Regions from separate parts of the Nonomuraea fuscirosea genome, predicted to be linked through region 2. Evidence: riboswitches for the same ligand, from Rfam matches in the RefSeq annotation. Region 2 holds a riboswitch; the other holds the start of a gene.

Region 1 (7,037 bases), 1.2 Mb from region 2:
AGAGCGGGCGGTCGGCGTCGGCGATCCACACCGGCTCGCCGCCCATCTCGATCACCAGGGCCTCGGCCACCGGCCGCAGCACGTCGGGCGCGGTGACGCCGTACGAGATGCCGGTGAGCTTGTTGAGGTCGTCGTCCCTTCCGGTGAAGGTCATCACCGGGTGCAGCGCGAGCGGCAGCGCGCCCGCCTCGGCCGCGGGGTCGAGCACCGACAGCCCGTACGCCCCGCTGGTGTGCACCAGCATCTTGCCCTGGAGGTCGGCTCCCGTGCTGGCCAGCCCGCTGACCAGGCCGGGCAGCGGGTCGTCCGGCACGGTGAGCAGGATGAGCTGGGCCGCGGCCACCACCTCGTCGGGCCTGGACGGCTTGAGGCCGAGCCGCTCGGCCGCCCACCGCTGGGAGTTGTCGGACACGCCGCTGGCGGCCACCACCCGGTGCCCCGCCTGCGCCAGCGCGGCGCCGAGGGCCGAGCCGACCTTGCCCGCCCCCAGTACGCCGACAGTCAGCCGGGCCGGGCGATCCCCTGCGTCCATGACGTCTCACCCCTGTCGTAATGGCACCGCCGACCAGCGTAACGGCCTCGTGAGACTGCCAGCGTGACGAGTGCTTTGCCGCGCGTTGAGTTAACGACAAAAGCGACAAGGGAATACAAAGAACGCACCCCCTGTCGGAAGAGATGAGGAGAGGGGTCACCGCATGAAAACGGGCGCCATGTCCCTTGCCGGAACCTGACGCCCGTACATCGCGACCCCTTTGGAGGTGCGCCGGCTGGTCATCCGCCGACTGACCAGTTGGGGACACGGACCCGGGCCGGCCTGCGCCGGCCCGGGTTCTCACGTCGTCAGTGGTGGCTCGGCGCGTACGCGCTCGCCCCGCCCTTGCAACCCGCCACCGCGAGGCCGATGACCGCCACGGCGTTGCCGCAGATGTTGATCGGGGCGGTGATCGGCAGGTGCAGCTGGTTGCCGGAGAGCACGCCGCCGGCGCCGTTGGTGATGTCGGCGTGCGCCGGGGCGGCCATCGACAGCATGGCGGCGGCACCGGCGACGACCAGGACCTTCTTCAGCATGAGGGCTCCTCTCAGTTTCGCGGCTCCGGGCCGCGAGTGCTCGGGAAGAGATCCGCTGCGCCCTTGGGGGTGGCGCAACGCGATCACTCGATGACAATGGGTAAACGCTACCGCAAGTCGGAGACATTGAGTAGTCAGTTGATGACAGTGCGTACCCATCGCGAGTCATGAGATAGTCCAGAACATGTGGCTCACCTGGCGCGCCGCCACCGAGCGCGCGCTGTACGGCGAGGAGGGCTTCTACCTGCGCGAACGCCCGTCAGGCCACTTCCGCACCTCGGTCAGCGCCTCGGCCGCCTTCGCCGATGCCGTGCTGGCGCTGCTGGCGGAAGTGGACGCCGAACTGGGCGAGCCCGACGTGCTCGACCTGGTCGACATCGGCGCGGGCGAGGGCGTGCTGGTCACCCAGGTGCTGGAGTCGGCGCAGCCGAAGTTGCGCGATCGGCTGCGGGTCACCGCCGTCGACCTGTCCCCCAGGCCGCCGGGGCTGCCCGAGCGCGTGCGCTGGTCCGGCGCGGTGCCCGCCGGCATCGCCGGGCTGGTCATCGCCAACGAGTGGCTGGACAACGTGCCGCTCGACGTGGCCGAGCAGACCGCCGACGGGCCGCGCCTCATCCTGGTCGACGTGCGCACGGGCGAGGAGCGGCTCGGCGGGCCGCTGCGGCCGGCCGACCGGGCCTGGCTGGAGCGATGGTGGCCGCTGACCCGCGTGGGCTCGCGGGCCGAGATCGGCCGCCCCCGCGACGAGGCCTGGGCCTCGGTCCTGGTACGTCTCAGCAGGGGCCGGGCGGTCGCCATCGATTATGCACACCCTGTGGACAACCGGCCGTTGTGCGGCACGCTGACCGGTTACCGCGACGGCGCGGTCGTCACTCCCGTACCCGACGGGACCTGCGACATCACCGCACATGTCGCACTCGACGCGTGCGCGGCGGCCGGGATCTCGGCCGGTGCGATATCCACAACCTTGTCCACACAACGCGAGGCGCTGCGCGAGCTGGGGATCACCGGCGCGCGTCCGCCGCTCGACCTGGCCAGGGCCGATCCGCGCGGCTATCTCAGGGCGCTGGCGCGGGCCTCGGAGGAGGGCGAGCTGATCGATCCGTCGGGGCTCGGCGGCTTCGGCTGGCTCAGCCAGAAGCGCTGAACGAAAGCGCCGGGCCCTGGGCGGTGGGCTGAGGCGGTGGCGGTGGCGGCTCAGGCGGTGGCGGTCAGGTCGAGGCTCTGGAGGCCGCGGATGACGTAACCGGGCTTCCAGGACGGCTCCTGGCGCAGCTCCAGCGTGCCCGCGCGGTCCAGCAGCGCGCCGAACGACTCCGCCAGCTCGATCCGGGCCAGCGGCGCGCCCAGGCAGAAGTGGATGCCCGCGCCGAACGAGATGTGCGGATTGTCGGCGCGGCCCACGTCGAGCCGGTCCGGGTCCTCGAACACGGCGGAATCCCGGTTCGCCGAGCCGAACAGCAGCGCCACCTCCGAGCCGCGCGGGATCCGTACGCCGTGCACCTCGATGTCCTCCAGCACCCAGCGCTCGAACATCTGCAACGGCGTGTCCCAGCGCATCAGCTCCTCGACGGCGGTGGGCAGCAGGGACCGGTCGGCACGCAGCCTGGCCAGCTCGCCCGGGTTCCTGAACAGCGACCACCAGCCGTTGCCCGTCACGTTCACGGTGGCCTCGTGGCCGGCGTTGAGCAGCAGCACGCAGGTGCCGACCAGCTCGTCCTCGGTCAGCTCGTCGATCTGGGTGAGCGCCGAGATCAGGTCCTCGCCCGGGGCGCGGCGACGTTCGGCGGCCAGGGACTTGAGGTAGCCGGCGAACTCCTCGGCCGCGCGCACCGCGGTGTGCTGGGCCTCGGCGGCGGGGTTGAGCTCGTACATGCCGCAGATGTCGGCCGACCAGGGGCGCAGCAGGTGGCGGTCCTGGCCGGGAATGCCGAGCATCTCCGCGATGACGGTCACCGGGAGCGGCTCGGCCACCTCGGCGATCAAATCACCGCCGCCCTTGTCCACGTACGCCGCGACCAGCTCCCCCGCGATGGCGCGGACGCGGGGGCGCAGCGACTCGACCATGCGCGGCGTGAACGCCCTGGAGACCAGCCGGCGCAGCCTGGTGTGCACCGGCGGCTCCACGTCGAGCATGCCCGCTCTGATCACGCGCCAGAACGGCTCCTGGAACTCCGGCTCCGCCGGCCTGCCGAACTCCTCGTGGGTGGCCACGTGCAGGTAGGAGCGGCCCAGCCGGCGGTCTCTGAGCAGCGCGTTGACGTCGGCGTGCCGCGCGACGAGCCACTGGCCCGTCGGCTCGTAGTAGCTGACGGGCGCCTCGCGCCTCAACTGGTCGTACACGTTGTACGGGTACGCCACGAAATCCGGATTCCAAGGATCAAAGCCCACTATTTCATCTTAGGAGGGGGTTCCCCCTTCTTGGTGTGCCTGCTGCTTCTTGGCGTGCCGGCTGCGGACCCGGATGTTGAGCAGCTCCACGATGACCGAGAACGCCATCGCGAAGTAGATGTAGCCCTTCGGGATGTGCTGGTCGAGCCCCTCCGCGACGAGCACCACCCCGATCAGCACCAGGAACGACAGCGCCAGCATCTTGATGGTCGGATGCGCGTCCACGAACCGGCTGATCGGCCCGGAGGCGAACAGCATCACCACCACGGCCACCACGACCGCCGCGATCATGACGCCCAGCTCGTCCACCATGCCGACGGCGGTGATCACGGAGTCCAGCGAGAACACCACGTCCAGCACCATGATCTGCACGATCACCGACGTGAAGGAGATGGCGGCGGCCTGCTTGCCGTCCTTGCCGGCCGGGCTCTCCATGCTGTGGTGGATCTCGGTGACGCTCTTGCCCAGCAGGAACAGCCCGCCGAGCAGCAGGATCAGGTCACGTCCCGAAATTTCCTGACCCAGCACCGTGAACAGCGGCTGGGTGAGTTGCACCACCCAGGACAGGCCGAACAGCAGCAGCAGGCGGCTGACCAGCGCCGCCGCCAGACCGAGCACGCGGGCCCTGTCGCGCTGCTCAGGGGGCAGCTTCCCGGCGAGGATGGAGATGAAAATGATGTTGTCGATCCCTAGGACGATCTCCAGGGCGACCAGGGTGAAGAAGCCGATCCAGATGTTCGGATCGGCCACCCAGTCCAGCATCGGATACCTCCATGACTCGGGGGGCGGATAGGGGTTTCCGGTAGCAACGAGCCGGGCCGCGGATTAGTTCGCGGGGTTGCGATTCATGCCCGGGTGTCGGTTATAGTTCCCCTCGTAGGTCATGAGTGCCAGCGACAAGCCCCGGCTAGCTGGCCGGCAACCCTCGCGTCCGCGGCGGGGTGCCCCGGGTGAAGACCTGGTCCGTCACGAGGTGTGGCGGGCAAGCGCGGGCTCCGTGGCTGCTTCCAGGGGTCCGATGGCCCTTCAGGAGGTACCCCTGTGTCCACTCTGACGATCTTCAGCTCCACCCGTACGCCCGAGGCCGCCGCGCCGTCCGCAACGAGCCGGCCCATCCCCGCCGTGCTGGGCGCCGACCTGGAGGTGCCGGTCAAGGGCGGCAGGCTGGTGGGGTACGCCAACCTGGACTACGCGGCCAGCGCCCCCTGTCTCGAGCCGGTCAGCGCCGCCGTCACCGCCGCGCTCCCGGCCTACTCCAGCGTCCACCGCGGCGCCGGCTACGCCTCGCAGCTCACCACCGCCCGGTACGAGCAGGCCCGGCACACGGTCAGGGCCTTCGTCGGCGCCCGCCCTGACGACTCCGTGATCTTCACCCGCAACACCACCGACGCCACGAACCTGCTGGCCGGCTGCCTGCCCGAGGGCACCACCACGGTGGTCTTCGACACCGAGCACCACGCCTCCCTGCTGCCCTGGCGGCACGCCGTGCGGCTGGCGCCGCCCGCCTTCCCGGGCGAGGCCGTACGCGCCGCCGACGAGGCGCTGGCCGCGATCGAGGGGCCCAAGCTGCTGGTCGTCACCGCCGCCTCGAACGTCACCGGCGAGCTGTGGCCGATCGCCGCGCTGGCGCACATCGCGCATCGGCACGGGGCCAGGATCCTGGTGGACGCGGCGCAGCTCGTACCGCATCGGCGGCTCAACCTGACCGCGCTCGACCTGGACTACGTGGCCTTCTCCGGGCACAAGCTGTACGCGCCCTTCGGGGCCGGCGCGCTCGTCGGGCGGAGGGACTGGCTGGCCGAGGGCGAGCCGTACCTCAAGGGCGGGGGCGCGGTGCGCTCGGTCGGGGAGAGCGTGGAGTGGCACGACGACCCCGAGCCCAGGCACGAGGCCGGCACCCCGAACGTGCTCGGCGCCATCGCCCTGGCCGCCGCCTGCGACGCGCTGACCGCGACCGGCTGGACCGCGCTGGTGCGCGAGGAGGAGCGGCTGATCGCGCGGCTGCGCTCGGGGCTCGCCTCGATCGACGGCGTACGGGAGCTGTCCCTGTGGGGGGACGACCACCCGCGCGTCGGCATCGTGTCGTTCACCGTGGCCGGATACTCGGCGCGGGAGGTGGCCGAGGCGCTGTCCGGCGAGTACGGCATCGGGGTGCGTGACGGGAAGTTCTGCGCGCACCCGTTCGTCCGGCACCTGCTGGGCACCTCCGGCGGCGCCTCCGATGGGGACTGCGCGGACGACACCGGCTCGGCGGTGCGGGCCTCGATCGGCATCGGGAGCACGCAGGAGCACGTGGACCGGCTGATCGAGGCCGTGCGGGACCTCGTCTCCCGCTGCTGAGCCCGCCACGGGCCGCACCCGCCGTTGCCGTCCTCCGAGCACGTGACCGAAGGCTCGGGTCACACACCCGAAGGCTCGGGTCACACACCCGAAGGCTCAGGTCGCGCGCCCGGGAGGTCAGCGGTTCGGCGGCTTGTGGTGCTGCGGCGGCTCGTCGGAGACGAGCGCGTCGATCTCCCTCATGTCGTCGTCGTTGAGCCTTCCCGAGCCGGTGGAGCCGGTGGAGCCGGTCGAGCGGGTCGTGTCGGGCGCGGCCGGCTGCCTGGGCACCTCAGGACGGTCGCCCGACATGTCCCGCTCAGCGGGTGTCATGGGCCCGCCGGCGCGACCGGCCGGCGCCGTGCCCTCGGCGGTGGTACCCGCCGCACTGCCCCTGCTCGGGGCGTGCGCGGCCAGTTCCTCCTCGGCCGCCCGCCGCTCCCCGCGCCTGCGGAAGACCGAGGTGAAGATGGCGTCCAGCCCGATACGCCCGCCGCCCAGCGCGAGGAACAGCAGGCTCAGCGCGCCGAGCGCCCCCGGCAGCTCCCAGCCGTTGTTCGCCGACAGCACGCCGTGGCTCCCGTGCACGAACGCGATCGCGCCGATCATGTCGATCAGCAGCAGCAACGCCACCGGGCGCACCAGCAGGCCGAGGATCAGGAAGACGCCTCCGACGGTCTCGATGACGGTCGAGAACCCGGCGGCCATCTCCGGCATCGGGATCCCCATCTCACGGAACCCTTGAGTGGTCGCGCCGAGCCCGCCCTGCCACTTCTGCCAGCCGTGTGCCAGGAAGATCACGCCGGTGGCGATGCGTGCGATCAGGGCTGCGATATCAAAAAGAACTCTCTTCATGGTGTTTTCTCCCCCCGTTACCGGTATTCCTCCCCATGTCCGTCTTCGGGATGCGTTTCCGTACCATCTCTTGACCGTCCCCCGCGCTGGATCACGTACGAGGACGGTGGCAGCATTGCCGTATGACGGAACGAGTGGTCGGAATCGGCGCGGGCGCGAAAGAGCTGGCCACCGAGGACATGATCCTCAACATCGGCCCGCAGCACCCGTCCACCCACGGGGTGCTCAGGCTCCGGCTGACCCTCGACGGCGAGCGCATCGCCACCGCCGAGCCGATCATCGGCTACATGCACCGGGGCGCGGAGAAGCTGTTCGAGGTCCGTGACTACCGTCAGATCATCATGCTGGCCAACCGGCACGACTGGCTGTCCGGCTTCGCGAACGAGCTCGGCGTGGTGCTCGCC
Region 2 (7,037 bases):
GGCCGGGTCGAGGATGCCCACCTCGAACATGTTGACGTACTCGCCGGTCGCCGCGTTGAGGCCCTCACCCGGGGTGAGGTTGCGCACGCGCTCGACCACGACGCCGCCCTCGAGGCCGGCGTTGACCGCGATCTGCTTGAGGGGCTCCTCGAGCGCCTTCTTCACGATCGCCGCACCGGTGGCCTCGTCGCCCGCCAGCTCCAGCTTGTCGAAGGCCTTGGCGCCGGCCTGCAGCAGAGCCACACCACCGCCGGGGACGATGCCCTCCTCGACGGCCGCCTTGGCGTTGCGCACGGCGTCCTCGATGCGGTGCTTGCGCTCCTTGAGCTCGACCTCGGTCGCGGCACCGGCCTTGATCACGGCCACGCCGCCGGCCAGCTTGGCCAGGCGCTCCTGCAGCTTCTCGCGGTCGTAGTCGGAGTCGGTGCGGTCGATCTCGGCCCGGATCTCGTTGACCCGGCCCGCGATCTGCTCGGCGTCACCGGCGCCGTCGACGATCGTGGTCTCGTCCTTGGTCACGACCACCTTGCGGGCGCGGCCCAGCAGGTCGAGGGTGGCGGTCTCGAGCTTGAGGCCGACCTCCTCGGCGATGACCTGACCACCGGTCAGGATCGCGATGTCGTTGAGCATGGCCTTGCGGCGGTCGCCGAAGCCCGGGGCCTTGACCGCGACCGAGCGGAACAGGCCGCGGATCTTGTTGACGACCAGGGTGGCCAGGGCCTCGCCCTCGACGTCCTCAGCGATGATCAGCAGCGGCTTGCCGGACTGCACGACCTTGTCGAGCAGCGGCAGCAGGTCTTTGTTGGCCGAGACCTTGCTGTTGACGATCAGGATGTACGGGTCTTCGAGCACGGCCTCCATGCGGTCGGAGTCGGTCACGAAGTACATCGACGTCATGCCCTTGTCGAAGCGCATGCCCTCGGTGAGCTCGAGCTCGAGGCCGAAGGTGTTGCTCTCCTCGACGGTGATGACGCCTTCCTTGCCGACCTTGTCCATCGCCTCGGCGATGAGCGAGCCGATCTCGGGGTCGGCGGCGGAGATGGAGGCGGTGGAGGCGATCTGCTCCTTGGTCTCCACATCCTTGGCCAGCTTGGAGAGCTCCTCGCTGACGCGCTCGACGGCCGCCTCGATGCCCTTCTTCAGGGCCATCGGGTTGGCGCCGGCGGCGACATTGCGCAGACCCTCGCGCACCAGCGCCTGGGCGAGCACGGTGGCGGTGGTGGTGCCGTCACCCGCGACGTCGTCGGTCTTCTTGGCGACTTCCTTGACCAGCTCGGCGCCGATCTTCTCCCAAGGGTCCTCGAGCTCGATCTCCTTGGCGATGGACACACCGTCGTTGGTGATCGTGGGAGCGCCCCACTTCTTCTCCAGCACGACGTTGCGGCCCTTGGGACCCAAGGTCACCTTGACGGCGTCGGCGAGCTGGTTCATACCGCGCTCGAGACCGCGCCGGGCGTCCTCGTCAAACGCGATCATCTTGGCTGCCATAAGGCTAGACCTCCCAGATGCAGGGTGGCTTGTCGTGGACCGAGCCGACGCCCGCGACGGCATGGGCCCGCATCTCCGTTCGGCAGACCCCATCGTCTCGATCCGATGTTGGCACTCTGCTGCACAGAGTGCCAACGAACTGTTTAGCACTCTACCCTGCCGAGTGCAAGCGAACGCACCCGCGCCCGGTGTTCATCCCCAGGTCAGAAGTCAGTACGGCGAGCCGCCCGAAGCAGCCCGCCGTACGCGAGTCGACGATTGAGGGGGTGACGGTTCGCACGGACTGCGCTGCCGTGCGAGCCCGCCCGGTGCATACCAGTGATGTGACCTCAGACCGTGCGGACGGACTCCGCCTGCGGCCCCTTCTGGCCCTGCGTGATCTCGAACTCGACACGCTGACCCTGTTCGAGAGAGCGGTACCCGTCCATCATGATCGCTGAGTAATGGACGAATACATCCTTACCACCGTCTACCGCGATGAAGCCGTAGCCCTTGTCCGCGTTGAACCACTTGACGGTGCCCTGCGCCACTTCCGACTCCTCTTACTGGTCTCTCAGATCTCGCCCATTCCTCCGCGAGGCCTGTAATCGTCTGACATAACTTGAAAATCAGGCAGACGATCGCCCTCGACCATACCTGTGGCACGGGGTTTGGCAACAGAGTCAATCTGCAAACCAGGTATTTCTTCGCAGCGAACCTCGTACAACGTTGAATTAGCCCAGGAAAAGCAGAAGGCGCCCACAAGGGGCGCCTTCAACGGTCGGGGTTCGCGCGGCGCTCAGCCGCCGGCGACCGCGGGGATGATGGAGATCTGCGTGCCCTCTGGGGCGGGAGTGTCGAGACCCTGGGCGAAACGGACGTCCTCTTCCCCAACATAAACGTTGACGAAACGTCGAATCTTGCCCGATTCATCCAGAATTCTCGCGCCGATGCCGGGGTAGTCGGAGTCCAGCTTGGCGAGTACGTCACGAAGAGTCGCGCCTTCGCCACTCACTTCGGCGTTGCCCCCGGTGTAGGTGCGCAGAATGGTGGGAATCCGCACAGAAACGCTCATGGTAAATGTCGCCTTTCCTGGTTGTCAGACAGTCGCACGGAACGCGTCGAGGGAGGGCCGGATCACGGCCGTGGGCGCGGCGTCGTCGCTGATGGCGTCGAGCGTCTTGAGCCCGTCGCCGGTGTTCAGCACCACGGTCTCGGCCTCGGGATCGAGCCTGCCGCTCTCGGCCAGCTTCTTCAGCACGCCCACGGTCACCCCGCCCGCGGTCTCGGCGAAGATGCCCTCGGTGGAGGCGAGCAGCTTGATGGCGGCCACGATCTCGGCATCCGTGACGTCCTCGACGCCCCCTCCGGTGCGTCGTGCGATGTCCAGCACGTAGGGACCGTCGGCCGGGTTGCCGATGGCCAGCGACTTGGCGATGGTGTCGGGCTTGACCGGCTGGACGACGTCGTGCCCGGCCTTGTACGCGGCCGACACCGGCGAGCAGCCTTCGGCCTGCGCCCCGAAGATCTTGTAGGGCGTCTCCTCGACCAGCCCCAGCTGGATGAGCTCCTTGAAGCCCTTGTCGATCTTGGTGAGCTGCGAGCCCGAGGCGATGGGGATGACGATCTGCTCGGGCAGCCGCCAGCCGAGCTGCTCGGCGATCTCGTACGCGAGCGTCTTGGAGCCCTCGGCGTAGTAGGGCCGCAGGTTGACGTTGACGAAGCCCCACTTGTCGCCCATGGGGTCGCCGATCAGCTCGGAACAGAACCGGTTGACCTCGTCGTAGGTGCCGTCGATCGCGATCAGCCGCCCGCCGAACACGCGGGCCATGGCGATCTTCGCCGCTTCGAGGTCGGCCGGGATGAACACGCAGGCGTCGAGCCCGGCCCGCGCCGCGGCGGCGGTCACCGCGCCCGCGAGGTTGCCCGTGGAGGAGCAGGAAAGGGTGTGGAAGCCGAAGTTGCGAGCCGCCTCGACGGCCATCGCGACCACGCGGTCCTTGAAGGAGTGGGTGGGGTTTCCCGAGTCGTCCTTCACGTGCAGGGATTTGAGCCCGAGCGCCTTGCCGAGGTTTCCGGCCTTGACCAATTTGGTCCAGCCGGGGTTCATATTCGGCTTTTCGGTCACGTCCGTCGGAACGGGGAGGAGTGCGCGGTAACGCCAGATGTTGGCCGGACCGGACTCGATCTGCGCCCGAGTCACCGTGCCGAAGTCGTAGGCCGCCTCAAGCGGCCCGAAACACTCCAGACAGGCGAAACTGGGACCCAGGGGGTAACGGGCGCCGCACTCGCGGCAGGACAGACCGACAGCAGGACCAAAGTCGAGCGACATGAAGCGAGGCCTTCCCTCATCTTCGCCCACGGCCACCTTGACCGCGAACCGGAATTGGCACCTAGTCCCGGTCGGCCTCGCCAGGTCGCGAGTCGAAAGCCGGGAGGGTTGCCGGGGCTTCGCAGGGCCGGTCCCTCCACCCCTCTGGATGAGCAATATGAAGTTGTTGAACTGGACTCTACCCGCTCAAGTGGCCGAAACTTCCACCCGTCTCATCATGTGGGACGGGCGGTCTCAGCGATAGTCCTCGCCCAGGACGCCCTGAACGTACTTGCGCGCCTGGTGGATGCGGGACTTCGCGGTGCCGAGCGGAATGCCGAGCTGCTCGGCCACCTCGTTGTAGTCGAGCTGGACGATGTCGCGCAGCACCAGCGCCTGCGCCAGGTCGGGCTTGTCGGCCTCCAGCGCCTCCATCGCGTCGAGCAGGTCGAGCCGCGAGCCCGCGATCACGCTGACCCGCCGCACGTCCGGCTTCTGCATGGGCAGTTCGTCCGAGCTCTGCTCGGCCGCCCTGCGCTTGAGCGTCCGGTACGTCGTCCGCGCGCAGTTGGCGGTCACGATGTGCAGCCAGGTGCTGAACCTGGCCCGCCCCTCGAAACGCCCGATGTTGCGCGCCACGGCCAGCAACGTATCTTGCGAGGCCTCTTCCGCATCCTGGTGATAGGGGAGGATCCGGGCGCAGTGGCGCATCACATCAGGCTCGATCCGCGCCAGGAGCTCGCCAAGTGCGCGATGGTCTCCTCCGGCCGCGGAGCGGGCGAGTTCCTCGGTTAGCTCATCAAGCGCCATAGATGGGATCCTATGTTTGTGATCGATGGGAGCCTAGTTGACTTCCTCGCCCCTCCGCACGCGAGATGCCGCGGTCCGCGCGTCAATCCCGCGACTCGTGACCGAGGATGTCCATGAACAGCGTCCTGCTCGCCTCCAACAGAGGCCCGGTCTCCTTCACCGTCTCCGACGACGGTGAGCTGACCATGAGGCGCGGCGGCGGCGGCCTGGTCTCGGGCCTGTCGGGCGTGGCCAAGGACGACGGCGTGCTGTGGATCTGCGCCGCGCTGTCCGACGGCGACCGCAGCGCCGTGCGCCTGGCCGCCGGCGGCCGCATCGACCAGGCCGGCTACGACACGGGCCCGCTGCGGATGCTCGACATCGCGCCCGCCGTCTTCCACCGCGCCTACAACGCCGTGGCCAACTCCACCCTGTGGTTCGTCAACCATCTGCTCTACGACATCCCCAACACGCCCAATTTCGGCACCAGGTTCGAGCGCGAGTGGGAGTCCTACCGCGACTACAACGGCGCGTTCGCGCTGGCGCTGGCCGAGGAGGCCGGCCACGGCGCCCGCGTGATGGTGCAGGACTACCACCTGACGCTGACCCCCGCCATGCTCCGCGCCGAACGGCCCGACCTGCGCATCGCCCACTTCAGCCACACGCCGTGGGCGCCGCCGGAATACTTCTCCCTGCTGCCCGACGAGGTGGCGCGCGAGGTCCTGGAGGGCATCCTGGGGGCCGATCACGCCGGGTTCCTCACCGACCGATGGGCGCAGGCGTTCATGGACTGCTGTGAGCGCCTGCTGGGCGCGGAGGCCGACCGCGTCGGGCGCAGCGTCACCCACGAGGGCCGCACCACCCGCATCGGGGTGCAGAGCCTCGGCGTGGACGGCTCGGCGCTGTGGGAGCGGGCCTGCGAGCCCGACGTCGAGTCCCACATGACCGCGCTCAGGGAGCAGGTGGGCGACCGCAGGCTGATCGTCCGCATCGACCGCACCGAGCTGTCGAAGAACATCGTCCGCGGCCTGATCGCCTACCGCGAGTTCCTGGCCGCGCATCCCGAGTGGCACGGCCGGGTCGTCCACCTCGCCTTCGCCTATCCCAGCCGGCACGACCTGCCCGAATACCGCGAATACACCGCGTCGGTGCAGCGCCGCGCCCAGGAGATCGAGGACGAGTACGCCACCGACGACTGGGACCCGCTGATCCTCAACGTCAACGACGACTACCCGCGTTCGCTGGCCGCGTACCGGATGGCCGACGTGCTGCTCGTCAACCCCATCCGCGACGGCATGAACCTGGTCGCCAAGGAGGGGCCGGTCCTGTCGGAGCGGTGCGCGCTGGTGCTGTCGCGGGAGGCGGGGGCGGCGGCCGAGCTGGGCCAGCACGCGCTCCTGGTCAATCCGTACGACATCAGCGGCACGGCCGCGGCGCTGCACGACGCGCTGGTCATGCCGGAGGACGAGCGGCGCATGCGCCGCGACAAGCTGCACGCCGCCGCGACCGCCCTGCCGCCGCAGAAGTGGTTCGCCGCCCAGCTCGACGCCCTGACCTGACCCGGCTCGGTGCCCTGACCCGACCTGACCCGGCGCCGCCGCCCTGAGCCGGGCCGGTTCCGGGCGCTGACCTACTATGGGAGGGCGATCCCCTCACCGATCGGGAGGCTGCCGGGTGAGCATGGTCTTACCGCCCATCCGGCTGATCCGAGATCGCCCGACCTGGCTCATCTACCTCCAGCTCAGCGCGTTCGCCACCTACATGTACGGCCTGAGCGCCGCCCTGCCGCTGCTCCGCGCCGACCTGCGCGTCCCGGCCACCGTGGCGGGCCTGCACGGCACCGCCATGGCCGCGGGCACGATCGCGGCCGGGCTGCTGCTGCCGGCGCTCACCCGCAGGTTCGGCCGGCGCGCGACGACCTGGATCGGCCTGGCCGGGATGAACGCCGGCCTGCTCGTGATCGTCCCCGCCGACGCCCTGCCGCTGACCATGCTCGGGTACGGCGTCTCCGGCGGGTTCAGCGCGATCATGCTCTACACCGCCATGGCCGCGCTCAGCGACCACCACGGCCCGGCGGGACCGGCCGCGATCAGCGAGGCCAACGCCGTCGGCGTGGTGGTGGGCATGGGGATGACGTTCTGCCTCAGCGTGGTCGCCCAGACCGCGTTCGGCTGGCGCGCGGCGCTGCTGGTCACGCCGGTCGTGAGCGTGCTGCTGGCGCTGTTCATGGGCCGCGTCTGGCCCCCGCCGCCGCCCGGCCCGCACCAGGCCGCCGGGGCCGCCGGGGCCGGCGTGGACGCGAAGACGGTGGCCGGTCCGGGCGGGAGCCCGGGGCGAGCGGCCAGTGCGGATGGGGACGCGGAGGCGGTGGGCAGGCCGGGGTGGGGGTTCCATCTGGCGGGGCTGGTGCTGTTCTGCTGCGTGGCGATGGAGTTCACGTTCAACCTGTGGGCCGCCGACCTGTTCGCCG

Evidence for each region. Region 2 has a riboswitch for S-adenosylmethionine ahead of thrC (threonine synthase). Riboswitches for the same ligand answer to the same signal wherever they lie in the genome.
Region 1: linked by a shared signal. The riboswitch ahead of OIE67_RS46055 (aminotransferase class V-fold PLP-dependent enzyme) and the one ahead of thrC (threonine synthase) in region 2 are both predicted to bind S-adenosylmethionine.

The regions. Positions count from the first base shown of each region.
Region 1 covers NZ_CP109074.1:10,029,024-10,036,060, forward strand. The annotation lists gene OIE67_RS46030 (Rossmann-like and DUF2520 domain-containing protein) at 1-532, opposite strand, end outside; gene OIE67_RS46035 (chaplin family protein) at 841-1,068, opposite strand; gene OIE67_RS46040 (SAM-dependent methyltransferase) at 1,253-2,215, shown strand; gene OIE67_RS46045 (cytochrome P450) at 2,266-3,459, opposite strand; gene OIE67_RS46050 (TerC family protein) at 3,469-4,221, opposite strand; SAM riboswitch class IV at 4,339-4,454, shown strand; gene OIE67_RS46055 (aminotransferase class V-fold PLP-dependent enzyme) at 4,501-5,799, shown strand; gene OIE67_RS46060 (DoxX family protein) at 5,917-6,633, opposite strand; gene OIE67_RS46065 (NADH-quinone oxidoreductase subunit D) at 6,756-7,037, shown strand, end outside.
Region 2 covers NZ_CP109074.1:11,191,469-11,198,505, reverse strand. The annotation lists gene groL (chaperonin GroEL) at 1-1,488, opposite strand, end outside; gene OIE67_RS51705 (cold-shock protein) at 1,818-2,018, opposite strand; gene OIE67_RS51700 (MoaD/ThiS family protein) at 2,267-2,542, opposite strand; gene thrC (threonine synthase) at 2,567-3,799, opposite strand; SAM riboswitch class I at 3,813-3,954, opposite strand; gene OIE67_RS51690 (RNA polymerase sigma factor) at 4,034-4,489, opposite strand; gene OIE67_RS51685 (alpha,alpha-trehalose-phosphate synthase (UDP-forming)) at 4,696-6,126, shown strand; gene OIE67_RS51680 (MFS transporter) at 6,248-7,037, shown strand, end outside.